Regions from separate parts of the Halobacillus seohaensis genome, predicted to be linked through region 2. Evidence: riboswitches for the same ligand, from Rfam matches in the RefSeq annotation. Region 2 holds a riboswitch; each other region holds the start of a gene.

Region 1 (5,303 bases), on a different contig from region 2:
AAGAAGGAGAAGCAACTCAAAAGCTAGTTGAAAAACTTCGTGCAGATGCAGACGTTACAGTTAACTTATAATACTTTTAAAGCCAGATCCAAAATGGGATTCTGGCTTTTTTAGTCTTACAGGATTCAAGCACGAGAATATTTTTATGGTTCTATAGTAGGGAAACTTATCCATGAAGTAACCGTTAAAGTGGATGAACAACCAATACATTAAGGCTTCCAACTTAGAGAGAACTAGTAACGGTTTCGTTTATACTAATAAAGGGAAGGGCGCATCCAGAGGTAGTGTAATCTCTACATCATACAGATCATCCTTATTATGATTCCGTCGTTAGGAGCAGAGAAAAGGATCAAAGAGAACGAGCAGCCATTGATGGAGGGAGAATATAGACGAGTTCATTTTTATATTGAGTTGATACAAAAATTAATTCAAACAAAGAAGTTTTTGAGAGGAGAAATAGCATGAAAACACCCAAGATCACCGTCGTGGGTAGCATTAATATGGATCTACTCACTACCATTTCGCGCATTCCTAACAATGGGGAAACGAATTTTGGCGAAGCGTTCACGATGAAACCTGGAGGGAAAGGAGCTAATCAAGCTGTTGCTGCCACACGTTTAGGAGGAGATGTTTCTTTTATTGGTAAAGTTGGAAATGATGCGATTGGTAAGGAACTTCTTGAGCTTTTGAAGAAGGAGAATATTCAGACGAGCACGGTTGGGGTTTCTGAGAGCCGAGCGACAGGAGTTGCAAATATTTTATTAAACGATCATGATAATCGGATTATGGTGGTTTCTGGTGCTAATGAAGAAGTTACGGTGGAGTTTGTTGAGTCGTTTAAAGATACGCTGCGCCAGAGTGATGTTGTGTTAAGTCAATTGGAAGTGCCTAAAGAGACGGTGGAATGGTGTGCTTCCTTTTGTAAGGACCATGGGATTCCGTTTATTTTAAATCCAGCTCCTGCAATTGATTTACCTCAGGAGGCGTGGGCTGATTGTACATACATTACTCCAAATGAAGAGGAAGCAGAGAAGCTTTTTCTCGAAAATAACTATAAGGATCAGTTGATTACAACATTAGGACCACGAGGGGCAAGCTACAATGATAAGATTATCCCTAGCGTTTTTGTGGAAGTAGTTGATACAACAGGAGCAGGTGATACGTTTAATGGAGCATTGGCTTTTTATTTGGGGGCTGAATACTCTGTGGAAAAAGCGATAGCTTATGCAAATGTGGCAGCATCTTTTACTGTGGAAAGTGTGGGGGCACAAGTTGGGATGCCATCTGCGGATCAGGTGGAAAGCAGACGAACATTTTGATATAAAAAAGGACCCAAATCACAGACGTTCGCGGATAAAGACCAATCCGTAAAGGGATTAAGTCTAGGTCTTTCGTTTTTATAGAAAAATTGATACGATATTAGGTATACGACATTTAAATAGTAGCAGATTTCTTATCAAGAGAGGTCGAGGGTATGGCCCTGGGACGCCTCAGCAACCTGTATGTAAACAAGGTGCTAATTCCGACAAGCGGTGAGCTTGAAAGATAAGAAGAGGACCGTTCTTACATACGAGAGTCTCTTCTTATCAGAAGGGGCTTTTTTTAATGTCGATTTTTATAAAAGGAGAGGGTTCATATGGTACACACTAAACGAGCTCCATTTAAAGGGGACCATGTCGGAAGTTTTCTCCGACCTGAGAGAATTAAACAAGCACGTCTTCAAAAGGAAAAAGGGAAAATTTCTGCCGTAGAACTACGGAATATTGAAGATGAAGAAATTATTAATCTAGTAGAAAAGCAAAAACAAGCAGGCCTTCAGTCGATCACAGATGGTGATTTACGTCGCGCTTGGTGGCATTTTGATTTTCTAGAAGGTTTAGTTGGTGTAGAAGGATTTGAAGCTGACCAAGGTATTCAATTTAATGGTGTGGAGACGAAAGCTCATTCTGTTCGTGTTGTCGATAAGGTTGATTTTAATGATCACCCGATGCTTGAGGATTATAAATTTCTCCATTCAGTAGTTGGGGATGATCATGTTGCAAAGTTTACGATTCCTAGTCCAAACATGCTTTTCTTTAGAGGGGATGTTGACAAAGAAGTCTACCCAGAGGAAGAGGTATTATTGAAGGATTTGACGCAAGCTTATAAAAAAGCAATTCAAGCGTTTTACGATGCTGGTTGTCGTTACTTACAGCTGGATGACACATCATGGGCCGTGTTTTTTTCCGAAAAGGGATTGAAAATGATAGAGGAACGTGGGCAAATGCCTGATCAATTGCGCCGTTTATTTGTCCAAGCGATTAATGAATCGATTGCGGATCGTCCAGAGGATATGACGATAACGATGCACATTTGTCGAGGCAATTTCCGCTCTACATATACTTCTTCAGGGGGGTATGATGCGGTGTCTGAAACGCTATTCAACGAGCTGAAAGTCGATGGCCTATTCCTCGAGTATGATGATGAACGTTCTGGTGGACTCGAACCGCTTCGTCACGTGAAACGAAGTGATTTAAAAGTCGTGCTTGGCTTGGTTACATCGAAGTTCCCAGAGCTTGAAAATAAAGAGAATATTAAAGCTCGTATCGCGGAAGCAGCAGAATATCTTCCTGAAGAACAACTTTGCCTAAGCCCACAGTGTGGCTTTGCGTCAACGGAAGAAGGAAATATTTTAACAGAAGAAGAACAGTGGGCAAAAATCCGTCATGTGGTGGAGATTGCTGAGGAAGTGTGGAACTAGAACTTTGTGGGGAGTTAATCGAGGCTCCCCCTTCTTTATATGTATCCCTGCTTTCATCTTGATTCGCGATAAAGTCATATTTTGCGGAAATACGAACATTAATACTTTCCATTCAAACTGCTTTTTGACACTTATGTGACCAAAATGCAGTTTTTTTATTGGCTGGAGGTTATCTTCCTAAAGAGTATAGGAAATAAGGCCGATATAAATAGAAACGAGATTTTTTATTCTTATTGGAGGTATTATATGTTCCAGCTTTTTGCAACAAAAACAAAATCAACTACCCTCGTGTTAGATACTTCCTTCCAGGGGAAAATCGAACTAGAAAATGGTTCGGAACTTGAAAAGCAATTTAAAATGATTGGACTAACCAAACATGATTTATCCATATTAAAAGCTTTACAACCATTGGTAACTGAAAATATTGAACCCATTGTGAACCAATTTTATAAAAACCTCGAGCATCAAGATTCATTGATGGATATTATTAATGACAATAGCTCGGTTGAACGACTAAAGAAAACACTAACGATACATATTCAAGAAATGTTTAATGGTGTGATTGATACTCGTTTTATAGGAAAGAGGAAAAAAATTGCAGAAGTACACGTTCACATCGGATTACAACCGAAATGGTATATGTGTGCTTTCCAGGACTTGCTATTGTCACTTTTAGATATCCTGAAGAAGGAAATAATCGACGTGGAAGAATACAGTCAGGCGATCCGTGCTACTACGAAAATACTAAACTTGGAACAACAAATTGTCCTCGATTTATTTGAACAGGAGAACGTGAGAATTCGTGAGGAAGAAGCTGAGAAAAAGAATAATGCCTATCGTAAAATTGATGAAATGTCTGAGGAGTTAGCCGCTATATCTCAGCAGGCGAGTGCCTCTACTGAACAGCTAACCGAGCAAACCGATAAAATTCTCACAGACTCGAAAAAGGGGACAGAAATCGCTCAAAATGTCGAAGGTCAGTCGACTGAAGGAAAACAACAGCTTGAACTACAACAAAAGCAAATGAATCATATTCAAAATAGCATTAAGCAAATTACTGATGAAATGGATATACTGAAAAATGTAGCAGAAGAAATTAGCCAAATCGTTACAATCGTTTCCTCCATTGCTGAGCAGACAAATTTACTATCGTTAAATGCGTCGATTGAAGCGGCACGAGCTGGGGAGCACGGGGCTGGTTTTACAGTTGTAGCTAATGAAGTGCGGAAACTTTCCGAACAAACGAAGAGTTCGGTTTCAGAAGTGTCTGAATTAATTCAATCGACAAATGGTCAGATCCATAAGGTTTCTAACAACGTCGTTGATATTGACCAACTCATAGTAGATGGTACGGATAAGATGGATCAAATAAATCACTTTTTCACCGAAATCGTGGATGCCATGGGGCAGAATAAGGAGTATAACACAGGGATTGAGAAGGAACTAGAAGGATTCGCGCAGGTGATTCAAGAGATCAATGATGCGGTCGCGCAAGTAGCCTCTTCTTCTCAACAGTTAACAGAAGTTACAGAACAGTCTTAATAAAAGTGGAGAGCTTTTCATGGAAAAGCTCTCCACTTCTTTGTTTCCACTGATCAAAGATAATGAAACTTATATTCTCGCATAAACGTAGTAATAGGAAAACATTTGACGGAGGAGTTAGGATGGACTTCCAATCTGTGCTTCAAGTAAATAATTGTACCGTAAAGATAAACGATACTTCTATCTTAAAAGATGTCACATTTGAAATGATCCCTGGCCGCATAACTGCCCTCGTTGGTCATAACGGTGCGGGGAAGTCGACACTTATGAAAGCAATTATCGGATCTATAGAGAAATCGGAGGGAACCATCCTGATCAATGGTATGAATCAGGATGAGACCTTTGCGGATTATAAGTATCAGTTCAGCTATATTCCAGAAGAGCCACTCCTTCTTAATGAATTAACGGTATTTCAACACTTTCAATTGTACCAAAAAAGCTACGATATCCCGGATGCTATATTCGCTGAACGAGTCAATAAATACACGGAACTATTTGAACTTATGGACCGGCTGGATGAATACCCTGAATCCTTATCAAAAGGGATGAGACAGAAGGCTCAAACGATTTGTGCTTTACTGCCGGATGTCCCGCTTCTTCTGATTGATGAACCATTTATGGGGTTGGATGTGTATGCGGGTGCCGATCTTGAAAAACTTTTATGCGAAAGAAGGGAACAAGGCACAAGCATTCTATTAACCACCCATCAACTTGATAAGGTGCATGACCTCGCCAATGACTTCGTGATGTTAACAGATGGATGTATTTCCTCTTTAGGAAAGATCGAGCATTTTGAAAAATTAGATCGGAGGGACTCCAAATGAACTTCTCTACGTGGGAGGTGTACAGGTGGGTCCGGCAGCAAAGGTTTAGGAAGAAACTTGATCTTTATAAGCAGGCGTTTCAATTAGCGTTTGATGTAACATTAATGGTTTATTGCATGATCTTTGGGATTGCTTTTTTATTTATGGTTGCAGATTGGTTAAATCAATATTTACCACTAGTGGAAAGATGGCAGATC
Region 2 (5,303 bases):
TATATGGGATTTGGTTCGGGGCTAGTAGTTCCAGGGACAGGAATTGGTCTGCAAAACCGTGGCCATAACTTCTCGATGGACGCTGAACATGTAAATGCTCTGGCAGGAAATAAGCGATCCTATCATACGATTATCCCAGGATTTATGACTAAAGATCACTCTCCTGTGGGACCATTTGGTGTTATGGGTGGATTTATGCAGCCACAAGGACATTTACAAGTTGCTATGAACACAATTGATTTTCATTTAAATCCTCAAGCTGCTCTCGATTCACCTCGTTGGCAATGGATGCATGATAAAACGGTTTGGGTAGAACCGACTTTCCCAACACATGTAGCAGAAGCATTACGTAGAAAAGGACATAATATTGAAGTACAATTGGAAACTGGATCTTTTGGACGAGGACAAATAATATGGAGAGATGAGAATACAGGTTCTTTATATGGAGGAACAGAATCTCGAACAGATGGAACGATTTCAGCGTATTAATTAATGATTGACGAACGCCACGAGAGAGGTGAAAGATATGCAACAATGGAATCTCTTCCTTGCCTTTTTTAGAGTAGGGATATTTGGGTATGGAGGAGGCCCCTCCTCTATACCTCTAGTTCATAAAGAAGTCGTTGAAAAATATAAATGGATGTCGGATGATGATTTTGCTGATGTCCTTGCCCTAGGGAATTCGCTACCAGGTCCTATTGCTACAAAAATGGCAGGTTATATTGGTTATAGGGTTTCAGGTATTGTAGGAATGATTAATGCAATTCTAGCTACGATTATACCATCTATCACGATTTTAATTCTGCTATTAACATTCTTAAATAGCTTCCGTAATCAGGCTTGGGTTAATGGAATGACTCAAGCTGTTGTTCCTGTAGTAGGAGTGATGTTAGCTACCTTAACGTATGATTTTCTGAAAAAGTCTAAAGCAAATCTCGGGATATGGATGACCATCATTTTAGGTTTAGCCTCACTACTATTAATTGAGTGGGTGGGTATACACCCCGGAATTGTCATTTTTGCCCTATTACTGTTTGCCTTACTAAGGCCGATGAAGAAGTCTGGTACACAACCTAAAAGTAAGGAGTCTTCCCTATGATTTACTGGAAAATATTCGTAGCATTTTTCATCCCGGGAATTGTTGGTTATGGTGGGGGGCCTGCTTCGATTCCGCTTGTAGAAAATGAGGTGGTTGGCCGATTTGAATGGTTATCTGTGAATGAATTTAGTGAAATGTTAGCGATGGCTAATGCCTTGCCGGGTCCTATTGCTACAAAGATGGCCGGTTTTATTGGTTATGAACAAGCTGGATTACTTGGTGCTTTTATTGGAGTATTTGCGACAGTCGCCCCTTCTCTTATTCTTATGATCGCCTTACTTAGTTTGTTAAATAAGTTTAAAGGATCACCACGTGTGAAAACGATGACAGCGTTGATCCGTCCGTCTATCGCTATTTTGTTAGGTGTAATGGCATATCAATTTTTTCAATCATCCTATGTGTCAGCGGGTATGCTTCAAACTATTTTTCTAATTGTGGCTAGCTTCATTCTTTTGGAAAAAGTGAAGGTACATCCTGCATTCGTAATTGCGGGCTCCCTACTATATGGGGCTGTTTTTCTTGGAAGATAGTTGATTGAAACATTTTGCTCATCCCTTTCGTATATAAATAAATACAAGAATCGAAAGGGGACTTTTTGTGAGCAATTATTCTATTGATGAATTCATAAGACAGACGAAACAAGATGCAACAGAAAATGACTATTTTGAATTAGAAACACCGCGTATATTAGAAGTTAATCTAATGGATCAAGTATGGGCCAAAGCAGGCTCGATGATATCTTATAATGGTGGAATAAAGTTTGAACGCGAAGGGGTACTAGAGCACGGTGTTGGACGAATGTTCAAAAAGGCGTTTTCTGGTGAAGGCAGTTCTCTTATGAAAGCCTCAGGAACCGGTCGATTATACTTAGCGGATCAAGGCAAAAAAATTACCATCTTTGATTTAGACAATGAATCGCTCACAGTGAATGGAAATGATTTATTAGCTTTCGAGCCAGGGATAAACTGGGACATTAAATTAATGAAGAAAGTTGCGGGGATGATGTCGGGGGGATTGTTTAACGTGACGTTGGAAGGCAGTGGAAAGGTAGCTATCACTTCCCACTATGAGCCCCTTACGTTACTTGTTCGTCCAGGGGATTCAATTATAACTGATCCTAACGCTACCGTAGCTTGGTCTGGCCATTTACAGCCGGAATTCCGCACAGATATTAGTTTTAAAACGTTTATTGGCCGTGGTAGCGGAGAGTCGATTCAAATGGAATTCAAAGGTGAAGGATTTGTTATTGTCCAACCATTTGAAGAAGTGTACACATCAGGTAAGTGAACATTATAAATATTTTTTAAAAAAATGAAACATTCATCTTTACTTCGAGTTCAAAACGTTGTACTATATATAATAACTTAAAAATTAATAACGGAAACTTCTTATCCAGAGAGGCGGAGGGACTGGCCCTTTGATGCCCGGCAACCATCGATTCAATCTTTATTGATTGAAAAAGAACGGTGCCAATTCCTGTAGAATGGTTAAACATTCTAAGAGATGAGAGGATCGTACGGAATATTACGACCCCTTTTCTTATACTGGATAAGAAAAGGGGTCTTTGGTTTATAAAAACCGTCAAACTCTCTTAGGAAGAAGTTGCGTTAACAAGAAAGGGAAGATGACAATGGCAACAGCAATTTTTGGAGCAGGATGTTTTTGGGGAGTCGAAGCTTTTTTTGAAAGATTCGAAGGAATTAATCATACAAGAGTTGGATATATCGGGGGACACTTGCCAAACCCTACTTATGAACAGGTGAAAACTGGAGCCACTGGACATGCAGAAGCTATACGTATAGAGTATGACCCTAATATTATAACGTATGGTGGACTTGTGAATATCTTCTTTGAAGCTCATGATCCAACTTCAAGAAACAAACAAGGGATTGATGAAGGTCATCAGTATCGCTCTGCAATTTTTTATCAGGAAGAAACAGAAAAAGCTATCAGCAACGAAAAAATTAATCAGTGGACAAATAAAGGGATATTTAAGCGTCCAATTGTTACAGAAGTTACACCTGCCAGTACTTTTTATGAAGCAGAAGAGTATCATCAAAAATATTCACAAAAGAATGGATCCTTTGCTTGTGGGATCGGTTAATTGAATTAAATTAAATCTTTCCTTTAACGAGGAGAGATTTTTTTGAGTTTATAGGAATAGTGAATGTATGGAAAATGAAAAATCCAGCACCTCTTCTAGTCAAGGTGCTGGATTTCTAAATTTTTAATCCAAGGCCGAGTTAACTTCTCGATTTAACCGTTTCATTTTATCTTTGATTACAGAGGTATCGGCAAATAAATCATGAATACCTTGATGTTTTCTTGTGAAAATAACAACGAGATATGGCAAACCCAAAACAGCCATACTGATGTACCTTCCGATAAGTTCTCTAAAGATAATTTGACTTGTAGAGAGGCTATCACCTTTTAGCGATTCAACAGATAAACCTAAACTCATTTTTCCTAGTGTGGCTCTAAAAAAGAAGGTCATTAAGATGAAGTAGAGAAAGAATACAAGGGATTGAGTTATATTAGCTGCACTTAACAGGTCGATCCAAAGCTTAGCATCCGATAAGTTCGTTAATTGGAGTAATGGTCTTGTGATGATAGAATTCAGGCTCCAAATGACGAGAAGATCAATGATATAAGCAAAGAACCGAGGAATGAAACCCGCATATACGATACGGTGAATTTCATTTAAGTTCGCTGTCACAGCCTTGTTTAAATGGTTCGGCGTTTGTGTTGATTCTACTGTATCCATCTAATCTCCTCCTTTACTCTGAATACATATACATCATTCTAGGACCTTGGCGTTTTTCAATCATTTTATTAACCCATTTAATTTCACTGTTAGGTAGGAAAGATGTTACGTCAATTGGGATACCGAATAGTCTTTCACCACTCGGACTATACTCAATGATTTCGGGATTGTTACCTATTTCTTTTTTCAGTGCATTTAAGGCATCTTCCTCAAAACCAATGGTGTCAACTAGCCCATTTTCAACGGCTTGTTGTCCTGAATAAATACGACCGTCGGCAATATCTTTAACTTTGTCTTCTGTCATATCTCGGCCTTCGCTAATCACATCAACAAAACCTTGATAAGATTCGTCAACAAGTGTTTGCAAAATCTCTCGGTCTTCTTCAGTCATTTCTTTGTTAGGGCTCATAATGTCTTTAAACTCGCCGCTTTTTATAGTATTGAACTTCACGCCGTATTCTTCAGCTAGTTCTTCATAATTCACACTTTCCATGATGACCCCAAGAGAGCCTGTAAATGTTTCTTTAGATGCAAAGATTTGGTCAGCTGGAGTTGATATGTAATATCCTCCTGAAGCGGCCATTCCTCCCATAGAGACATATAGTTGCTTATTCTCTTCTTTAATTTCTTTTAATTTATCATGGATTTCTGCACTTTCAAACACTCCTCCACCTGGAGAATTAACGTATAAAAGAACACCTTTGATGGTAGGATCTTCTTTAATAACTTCTAATTGCTCAAGAAGGTCCTCATGATTATATCCTTCACCGCTAAAAATATTTGAGCCTTGTCCGCTCATGATTGTTCCCTCAACGGATAGACGTGCAATACGTTTTGAGGACGATCCACTTTCTATGATTTCTTCTCTTGGACCTTCAACTTTATTTGAGAACATTCCTTGAGAGGTTTCACTGAAAGTATTTGATGTTAGAAACCCAATACTTTGTATGAGAATACCGATTAGTAATAACCCACCGGCAATTCCAATCGCTACAAGTCGCTTCGTCATTTGCATCTGTCCTTTCAAATAGTCTTTAAGTATCAATCGTAGCAAAAAAACAGTTAATATTATATAGATGAAGAAATGGATTTCACACAGGTTTAACTTTTAGATGAATCTTTTTTCAATTTTAGGTGATCATGCCATTCAGAACATAGGATGCTCATTTCAATTAAGTTCCAATATTCTTTATCAAATTTACGATGGTCCCTAAGCAATCCGTCCACTTGGAATCCAACTTTTTTGTACGTTTTTACAGCAGGTTCATTAAAATCAAACACACCTAAAGTTACCTTATGCAATTTCATATCCTGAAAAGCTACTTTTAAAATTTCTTCCATCATAAGTAAACCAAAACCTTGTCCCCGTGCATGATCCCCGACTAATACTTTCCCGACTCTTGCGGAGTTATTTTCAAGGTCGATATTTTTTAAAGCAAT
Region 3 (5,303 bases), on a different contig from region 2:
TATTTTATCATAGGAAAAGTGGGATTTTCGCGGGGGATGTAGGATGAATTTTTCAAAATCTAATGGTACAAACATAAAAAAGTATTTGGCATATACTATAAAGAAAGGAGGTCATTATATGGAGTGGGAAAAGAAAAGTAGAAAAAGAGTAGCAGAAGATATACTAGATTCATTTTCTCAACGATGTTGTGTTCGCAGAAAACCTAAACGAAAACATCATCATCATCACTGTGGTGGCTGTCGTCGTCATAAACACCATTGTTATGATTGATCGTCTGGTAGAAATGCTGATTAAATCCCGCGAGTCTATCGGGGGATTCTTATTTTTCTCTTTGCTATTTTGATTTTGCGAGCGATTATCAAAAAAACACCACCTCCTGCATAACACAACAGGAGATGGCAACTAACTTATTACGCTTTTGTTTTATACGATGTAATATGGGGTTGTAAAGATTTATCTGTTCCAAATAAAAAGTGTTTTTCCATATTTGGAGAATACGTCGAGTTAACAGTAGTCCGTCCAACCGTTTCAGCCACTTCACGCAACATGCTTGGCGAAGCACCACAGCATAACCCTAAGAAGTTTACACCGATATCATGTGATGCTTTTGCCCATTCTGCCAATTCATAGCGATTGCAATATAAGGGATCAAGGGCTGTAGGGAATGTCGTCTCTGTCGGTAAATTACAGGAACACCCTCCATCTGGCAAGTTAAAGAATGTTGGATGCTCTTCAGATGTACGATAAGGAATAGGTAAGGCTCCTACATATCCATCGACCTCAGCACGAATTTTTTCAATGTATGGTTGCATTGTCGCAGGCCCACGGAAACAGTTCATACCTACGACTAATGCACCTTGTTCTTGTAAAAGTCGACAGGCCTCTTCGACCGTATATCCATCTCTCAATACATTTTCACCCATCATTCCAAAAGTAATGACAGCAGGCAAATCATGCTTTTGAATTTCTTCTAAGGCAATTTTTGCTTCTTCATAATAGTAGTAGGTTTCCCCGTTTATAAAATCAACACCTTCTTCTTTACACCATCCCACCATTTCAGCAAACATATTGCGTACGCTTTTAACTGCTTCAGGGTCGTCTGGATTAAACAAGTTCGTATTTGATATATTGCCAGCTACCAACGCCTCTTCCTCAGGATGCTCTTGGGCGACTTCTTTTGCCAAACGAATGGCCTGTCGATTCAAAGGCTCCAGAAGATCTTCCTTTCCAATAATACGCATTTTCTCACGATGTGCGTTATACGTAAAAGCTAAAACAACGTCCGATCCGGCGAGCATATAATCACGGTACGTCTGTTTTAATGCTTGAGGATTATCGAGCGCAACTTCAGGTACGAAGGAGCCAGCTTGTAAGTAACCCCTCCGCTCTAATTCAAATAGGTATCCTTCCCCACAAATCACCGGTCCATCTTGTAAACGTTGTTCCAAACTTCTTTTCATTGCCTAACACCCTCTCCTAGTTTATTCACATATAAAAAGATCCCCATTCGATAAGAAGGGGGATCCGTAAGTACGTTATCCTCTTCTTATCTTCCAGATCATTGACCTGTAGGAATTGGCACCATCTTCAAGTGATTACTTGAAAGGTTGCCGGGCATCAAAGGGCCTAATCCCTCCGCCTCTCTAAATAAGAGTGATTTCATATGTAATTATCTACGCATTATAGCGAATTTTCAAATGGAAAGTCAACCTTTTTTCGAATAATTCTGAAATATGAAATCATATACTTGTCAAAAGGGGGACAAACCGTGACGCATTCCTTTTCAACTTTAAAAACGATCAAGTTTATCATCGCTTTTGTGTTTATTACTTCTGGGATTATGAAACTCATCAATGCTGACCTAGCTGATTTCTTCGTCAGTCTCGGCCTGCCTTATCCGCTAGAAGTCATGTATATAGTCGCTTGGGCAGAAATTGGCTGTGGCATTTTACTATTACTAAATAAGTACATTCGGCAAGCCACATTAGCTCTGCTTCTTATTATAATTGCAGCTATCCTGCTTACTAAAATTCCTGCCTTACATGATGGGTTAATTCCGGCTTTATTTAATGCCAGATTAGACATTGTCATACTCGCATTGCTTATTGTTCTATATAGACAAAGGGGGGTTAGCCATTAAAGAAAAAAAGTGCAAGTCTCCGTTTATTAAACATGCTCGTCTACAAAAAAAGGTAAGGTTGTTCGACTACGAACGGCAGATCCTATGCCAACACCGAACGATCTTGCAGCGCTTCAGAAACCACCCTACAAGACAGGCGTACTACTAGTCATCGTTTATCTTTCAATTCATTTAAGTTTTTTTCAGGCGAAAAAAACCACCTCAAGTACGATGGATACAGTCCGTTTGAGGTGGTTTCTTCATTATAAATTTTCAAAAAATAAACGTAACACATCAGCACCGCCAATGGCTGTTCCTAGAGAACTACCAAGGTTTGCTAAAACAATGATTAGTAGGATACGAGTTACTTTGTTGTTCCAAAATCCTTTGAGACTTGAAACATCTTCAGAAAGCGTTTCAAAATCTTTAACATTTGGACGTCGGAAGTAAGCTTGGACAAACCCTGCAAACCACCCGGCCGCAATCAGCGGATTCAAAGAAGTGATTGGGGCGGCAATAAATGCCGTCAGAATGGCTAGTGGATGGCCTAAAGCCACAGCTGTTCCTATTGCTGAGAACGACCCATTCCATAAAACCCAGCTGATTGTCTGCTGAGTTCCTGCAGCTGGATTCGTATAGAATGTATAGGCAATGATGGAAATAATCAACACGGGAATGGACCAGCCAATCAACTTAGGAACCTTGGACTTTGAAGGCTTTTTATTCAGTTTCTCTAAGTCATGTTCCTTATGTATCTCCTCTTTAATTCCAGGAACGTGAGCAGCACCTAACACGGCAACAATTTTGTTACCAGGAGCTTCTTTAATTTTTTGAGATAAGTACTGGTCTCTTTCATCAATTAAAGGCTTCTTCAGTCTCGGAAAGCTTTTCGTAAAATCCTGAAGCATAGCATCCAGCATATCTTTAGATTTGAGTTTCTCTAGCTCCTCTTCCGACATTTTCTCGTTACTGAAAATACTGAAGATAATTTGCATAAGAAGTTTTGCTTTTCCCTTAAATCCAAGATTACCCCAGATTCGTGCAAAGGTGATTTGAATATTACGATCTGCCAGAACAAGCGTTGCACCTGTGTCATTAGCTGATTCAATACCTTGGATCATTTCTTGCCCTGGTTTAATTCCCATCTGTTTCGCCATTCGCTTTTGAAATGAGGATATTACCATATTCATTAAAAGCAATGTCGCTTTTTTTTGCTTGATGACTTTAAAAATATCGGTTTCCTGCCATTTATTACCGTCTTTAATTGACTGGTATCGTTGTTCATCCAATTCTACACATACAGCGTCCGGCTGTTCAAATTCAATTACTTCTTTTACTTGTTCTGCACTCTTTCTAGATACGTGGGCTGTCCCTATTAGGATCAACTCTTTATTATCTAGATGAATTCTTGTGATATTCTCATCATTGATAGACATAAGGACCTTCCTTTTTTGAACGTTCTTTAAAAAACTACCTCTCTCCATATTAAACTACAATCGAGCAAATGAGAATTATTTTTGTTTGTTTTCCTCATCACACTTCCTCACCAATTGTAAAACAACGTTATTCTTTCCAAAAATTTGGGCAAGCTATCACTACAAGAAAAACTTGTGAACATTATGTGTCTTTTTAAAGAATTTTTTGTTACAATGAATACAATAAAAGTATGCGCTTACAAACTAAATTTAATTGTCCGATAAAGGAGTTGTTTTAAATGGGGATCATAATGATTTTTCTAATGCTTTCAACCGTTACACCTTTTCTCTTTATGAAATTGAGAAAAATGCCGTTGGCTATTGTTCAGTCCGCTTTACTTGTCGGTATGTGGATCTACTATTTTGAGGCGGTTTTCAACGTGGCACCTGCTACATTTTCTCCATTATGGGTTATTTTCTATGGAGGTTTAATTGTTTCCCAAGCCGCTTGGATCATGTTTATCATTTACGTTGTAAACACACAAGACAAGTATCAAAAAAGTTATCAATAAAACAATAACAGGTAAAAATCTCAGTTCACTGAACTGAGATTTTTTAAATGTATTTTCAATTGCTTATTCAACTAAAGCCCCAGATTGTGGAATACTCAGATTCGAGACATTCTGGTGGTTTCCGTTAACAAGGATGGCGTTAGAAGGTCCGGGAAATCACTCGCTTTCCGTGGGCATGAGGTGAGCTTCCTCAGGCTACGCCTTGCGGGATCTCACCGATCATGTTCATCCCACAGGAGTCTTGCGATTTCCCGGACCTTCTTGCTTTTATGAGGAGAACGGAAGCATCAGATGTGGTGATTCAAGTGAAAAGCACTCCCTATGAGTGAGAATTGTGCTAGAAGGTGCTTTCTTGCATATCGCTTAAAGCCTCGGATTATTCAATAAAGGAATGGCGGTTCCGTTGCTTTTCATCGGAGCATGGGGGATGGGAAACCACTCGCTTTCCACTGGGAAGACGGCAAGCCTCCTCGCTCTAAAGCTGAGGCCACTGAAAAAGTGAATTTAATAAGAGAATTAACTCAACCAACAACTATATACGCGAGTGATTTCTTCTTTAACACCAACATGTTGACTGTGATTCTCTGCCTGTGTTAAATGTAAACACTTTTTCAGTAACCTCCTAAAGCTCTGCGGGGTCTCGCCAGTCTATCCTTTCCCGCAGGAGTCTCATGGTTTCCCATCCCCCATGACTATGAAGAGTGGAACGGAACCCTTTTTATGAAAATTGGGGTGTTGTGTGAATATTGCCATTGAAATGATCTACTTATGCCATGAAATTGATCCACTTCTGCCATTAATAGATCCTGTACTATTGATCTGTACTATAAATTCAGAAACGGTTTTCACAAGGAGAGATGGTGATGGTAGGCATACATACCGGGTAAGCTCCTTCTCTTCATATAAACAGGCTATCACACCCGATTTTTAACTTATCTAATGGCGCAATCTGTAATGGCCATATTCCCTGACTGTATCAGTCTTCAATTGGCGTTATATCAGATATCTCATTCTTTAACAGGGACTGTAGAACAGCATGATTCCGATAGAAACATACGGGGTAAATTGGACTTAATCCTCCACTTTGACAGGAAAAAACAATGTGATTTTGGGTAAATAGTTCGGTTTTGGAGTACAAAAACATATGTAGAGGGAAAAATAGTAACAGAATTATCGAACCAATTAACATACTAAAT

The links. A riboswitch is a leader RNA that binds a small molecule or an ion and turns the genes downstream of it on or off. The one in region 2 is predicted to bind S-adenosylmethionine.
Region 1: linked by a shared signal. The riboswitch ahead of ACFQIC_RS03790 (5-methyltetrahydropteroyltriglutamate--homocysteine S-methyltransferase) and the one ahead of msrA (peptide-methionine (S)-S-oxide reductase MsrA) in region 2 are both predicted to bind S-adenosylmethionine.
Region 3: linked by a shared signal. The riboswitch ahead of ACFQIC_RS18220 (homocysteine S-methyltransferase family protein) and the one ahead of msrA (peptide-methionine (S)-S-oxide reductase MsrA) in region 2 are both predicted to bind S-adenosylmethionine.

Annotation. Positions count from the first base shown of each region.
Region 1 covers NZ_JBHSZV010000010.1:129,788-135,090, reverse strand. The annotation lists gene ACFQIC_RS03800 (SurA N-terminal domain-containing protein) at 1-71, shown strand, start outside; gene rbsK (ribokinase) at 462-1,319, shown strand; SAM riboswitch class I at 1,451-1,552, shown strand; gene ACFQIC_RS03790 (5-methyltetrahydropteroyltriglutamate--homocysteine S-methyltransferase) at 1,637-2,740, shown strand; gene ACFQIC_RS03785 (protoglobin domain-containing protein) at 2,987-4,282, shown strand; gene ACFQIC_RS03780 (ABC transporter ATP-binding protein) at 4,405-5,106, shown strand; gene ACFQIC_RS03775 (hypothetical protein) at 5,103-5,303, shown strand, end outside.
Region 2 covers NZ_JBHSZV010000020.1:89,522-94,824, reverse strand. The annotation lists gene ACFQIC_RS08870 (gamma-glutamyltransferase family protein) at 1-489, shown strand, start outside; gene ACFQIC_RS08865 (chromate transporter) at 527-1,099, shown strand; gene ACFQIC_RS08860 (chromate transporter) at 1,096-1,629, shown strand; gene ACFQIC_RS08855 (AIM24 family protein) at 1,697-2,386, shown strand; SAM riboswitch class I at 2,485-2,609, shown strand; gene msrA (peptide-methionine (S)-S-oxide reductase MsrA) at 2,730-3,203, shown strand; gene ACFQIC_RS08845 (RDD family protein) at 3,327-3,863, opposite strand; gene sppA (signal peptide peptidase SppA) at 3,877-4,872, opposite strand; gene ACFQIC_RS08835 (GNAT family N-acetyltransferase) at 4,965-5,303, opposite strand, start outside.
Region 3 covers NZ_JBHSZV010000053.1:6,549-11,851, forward strand. The annotation lists gene ACFQIC_RS18215 (hypothetical protein) at 119-271, shown strand; gene ACFQIC_RS18220 (homocysteine S-methyltransferase family protein) at 412-1,461, opposite strand; SAM riboswitch class I at 1,545-1,655, opposite strand; gene ACFQIC_RS18225 (DoxX family protein) at 1,770-2,141, shown strand; gene ACFQIC_RS18230 (TraB/GumN family protein) at 2,384-3,556, opposite strand; gene ACFQIC_RS18235 (hypothetical protein) at 3,835-4,107, shown strand.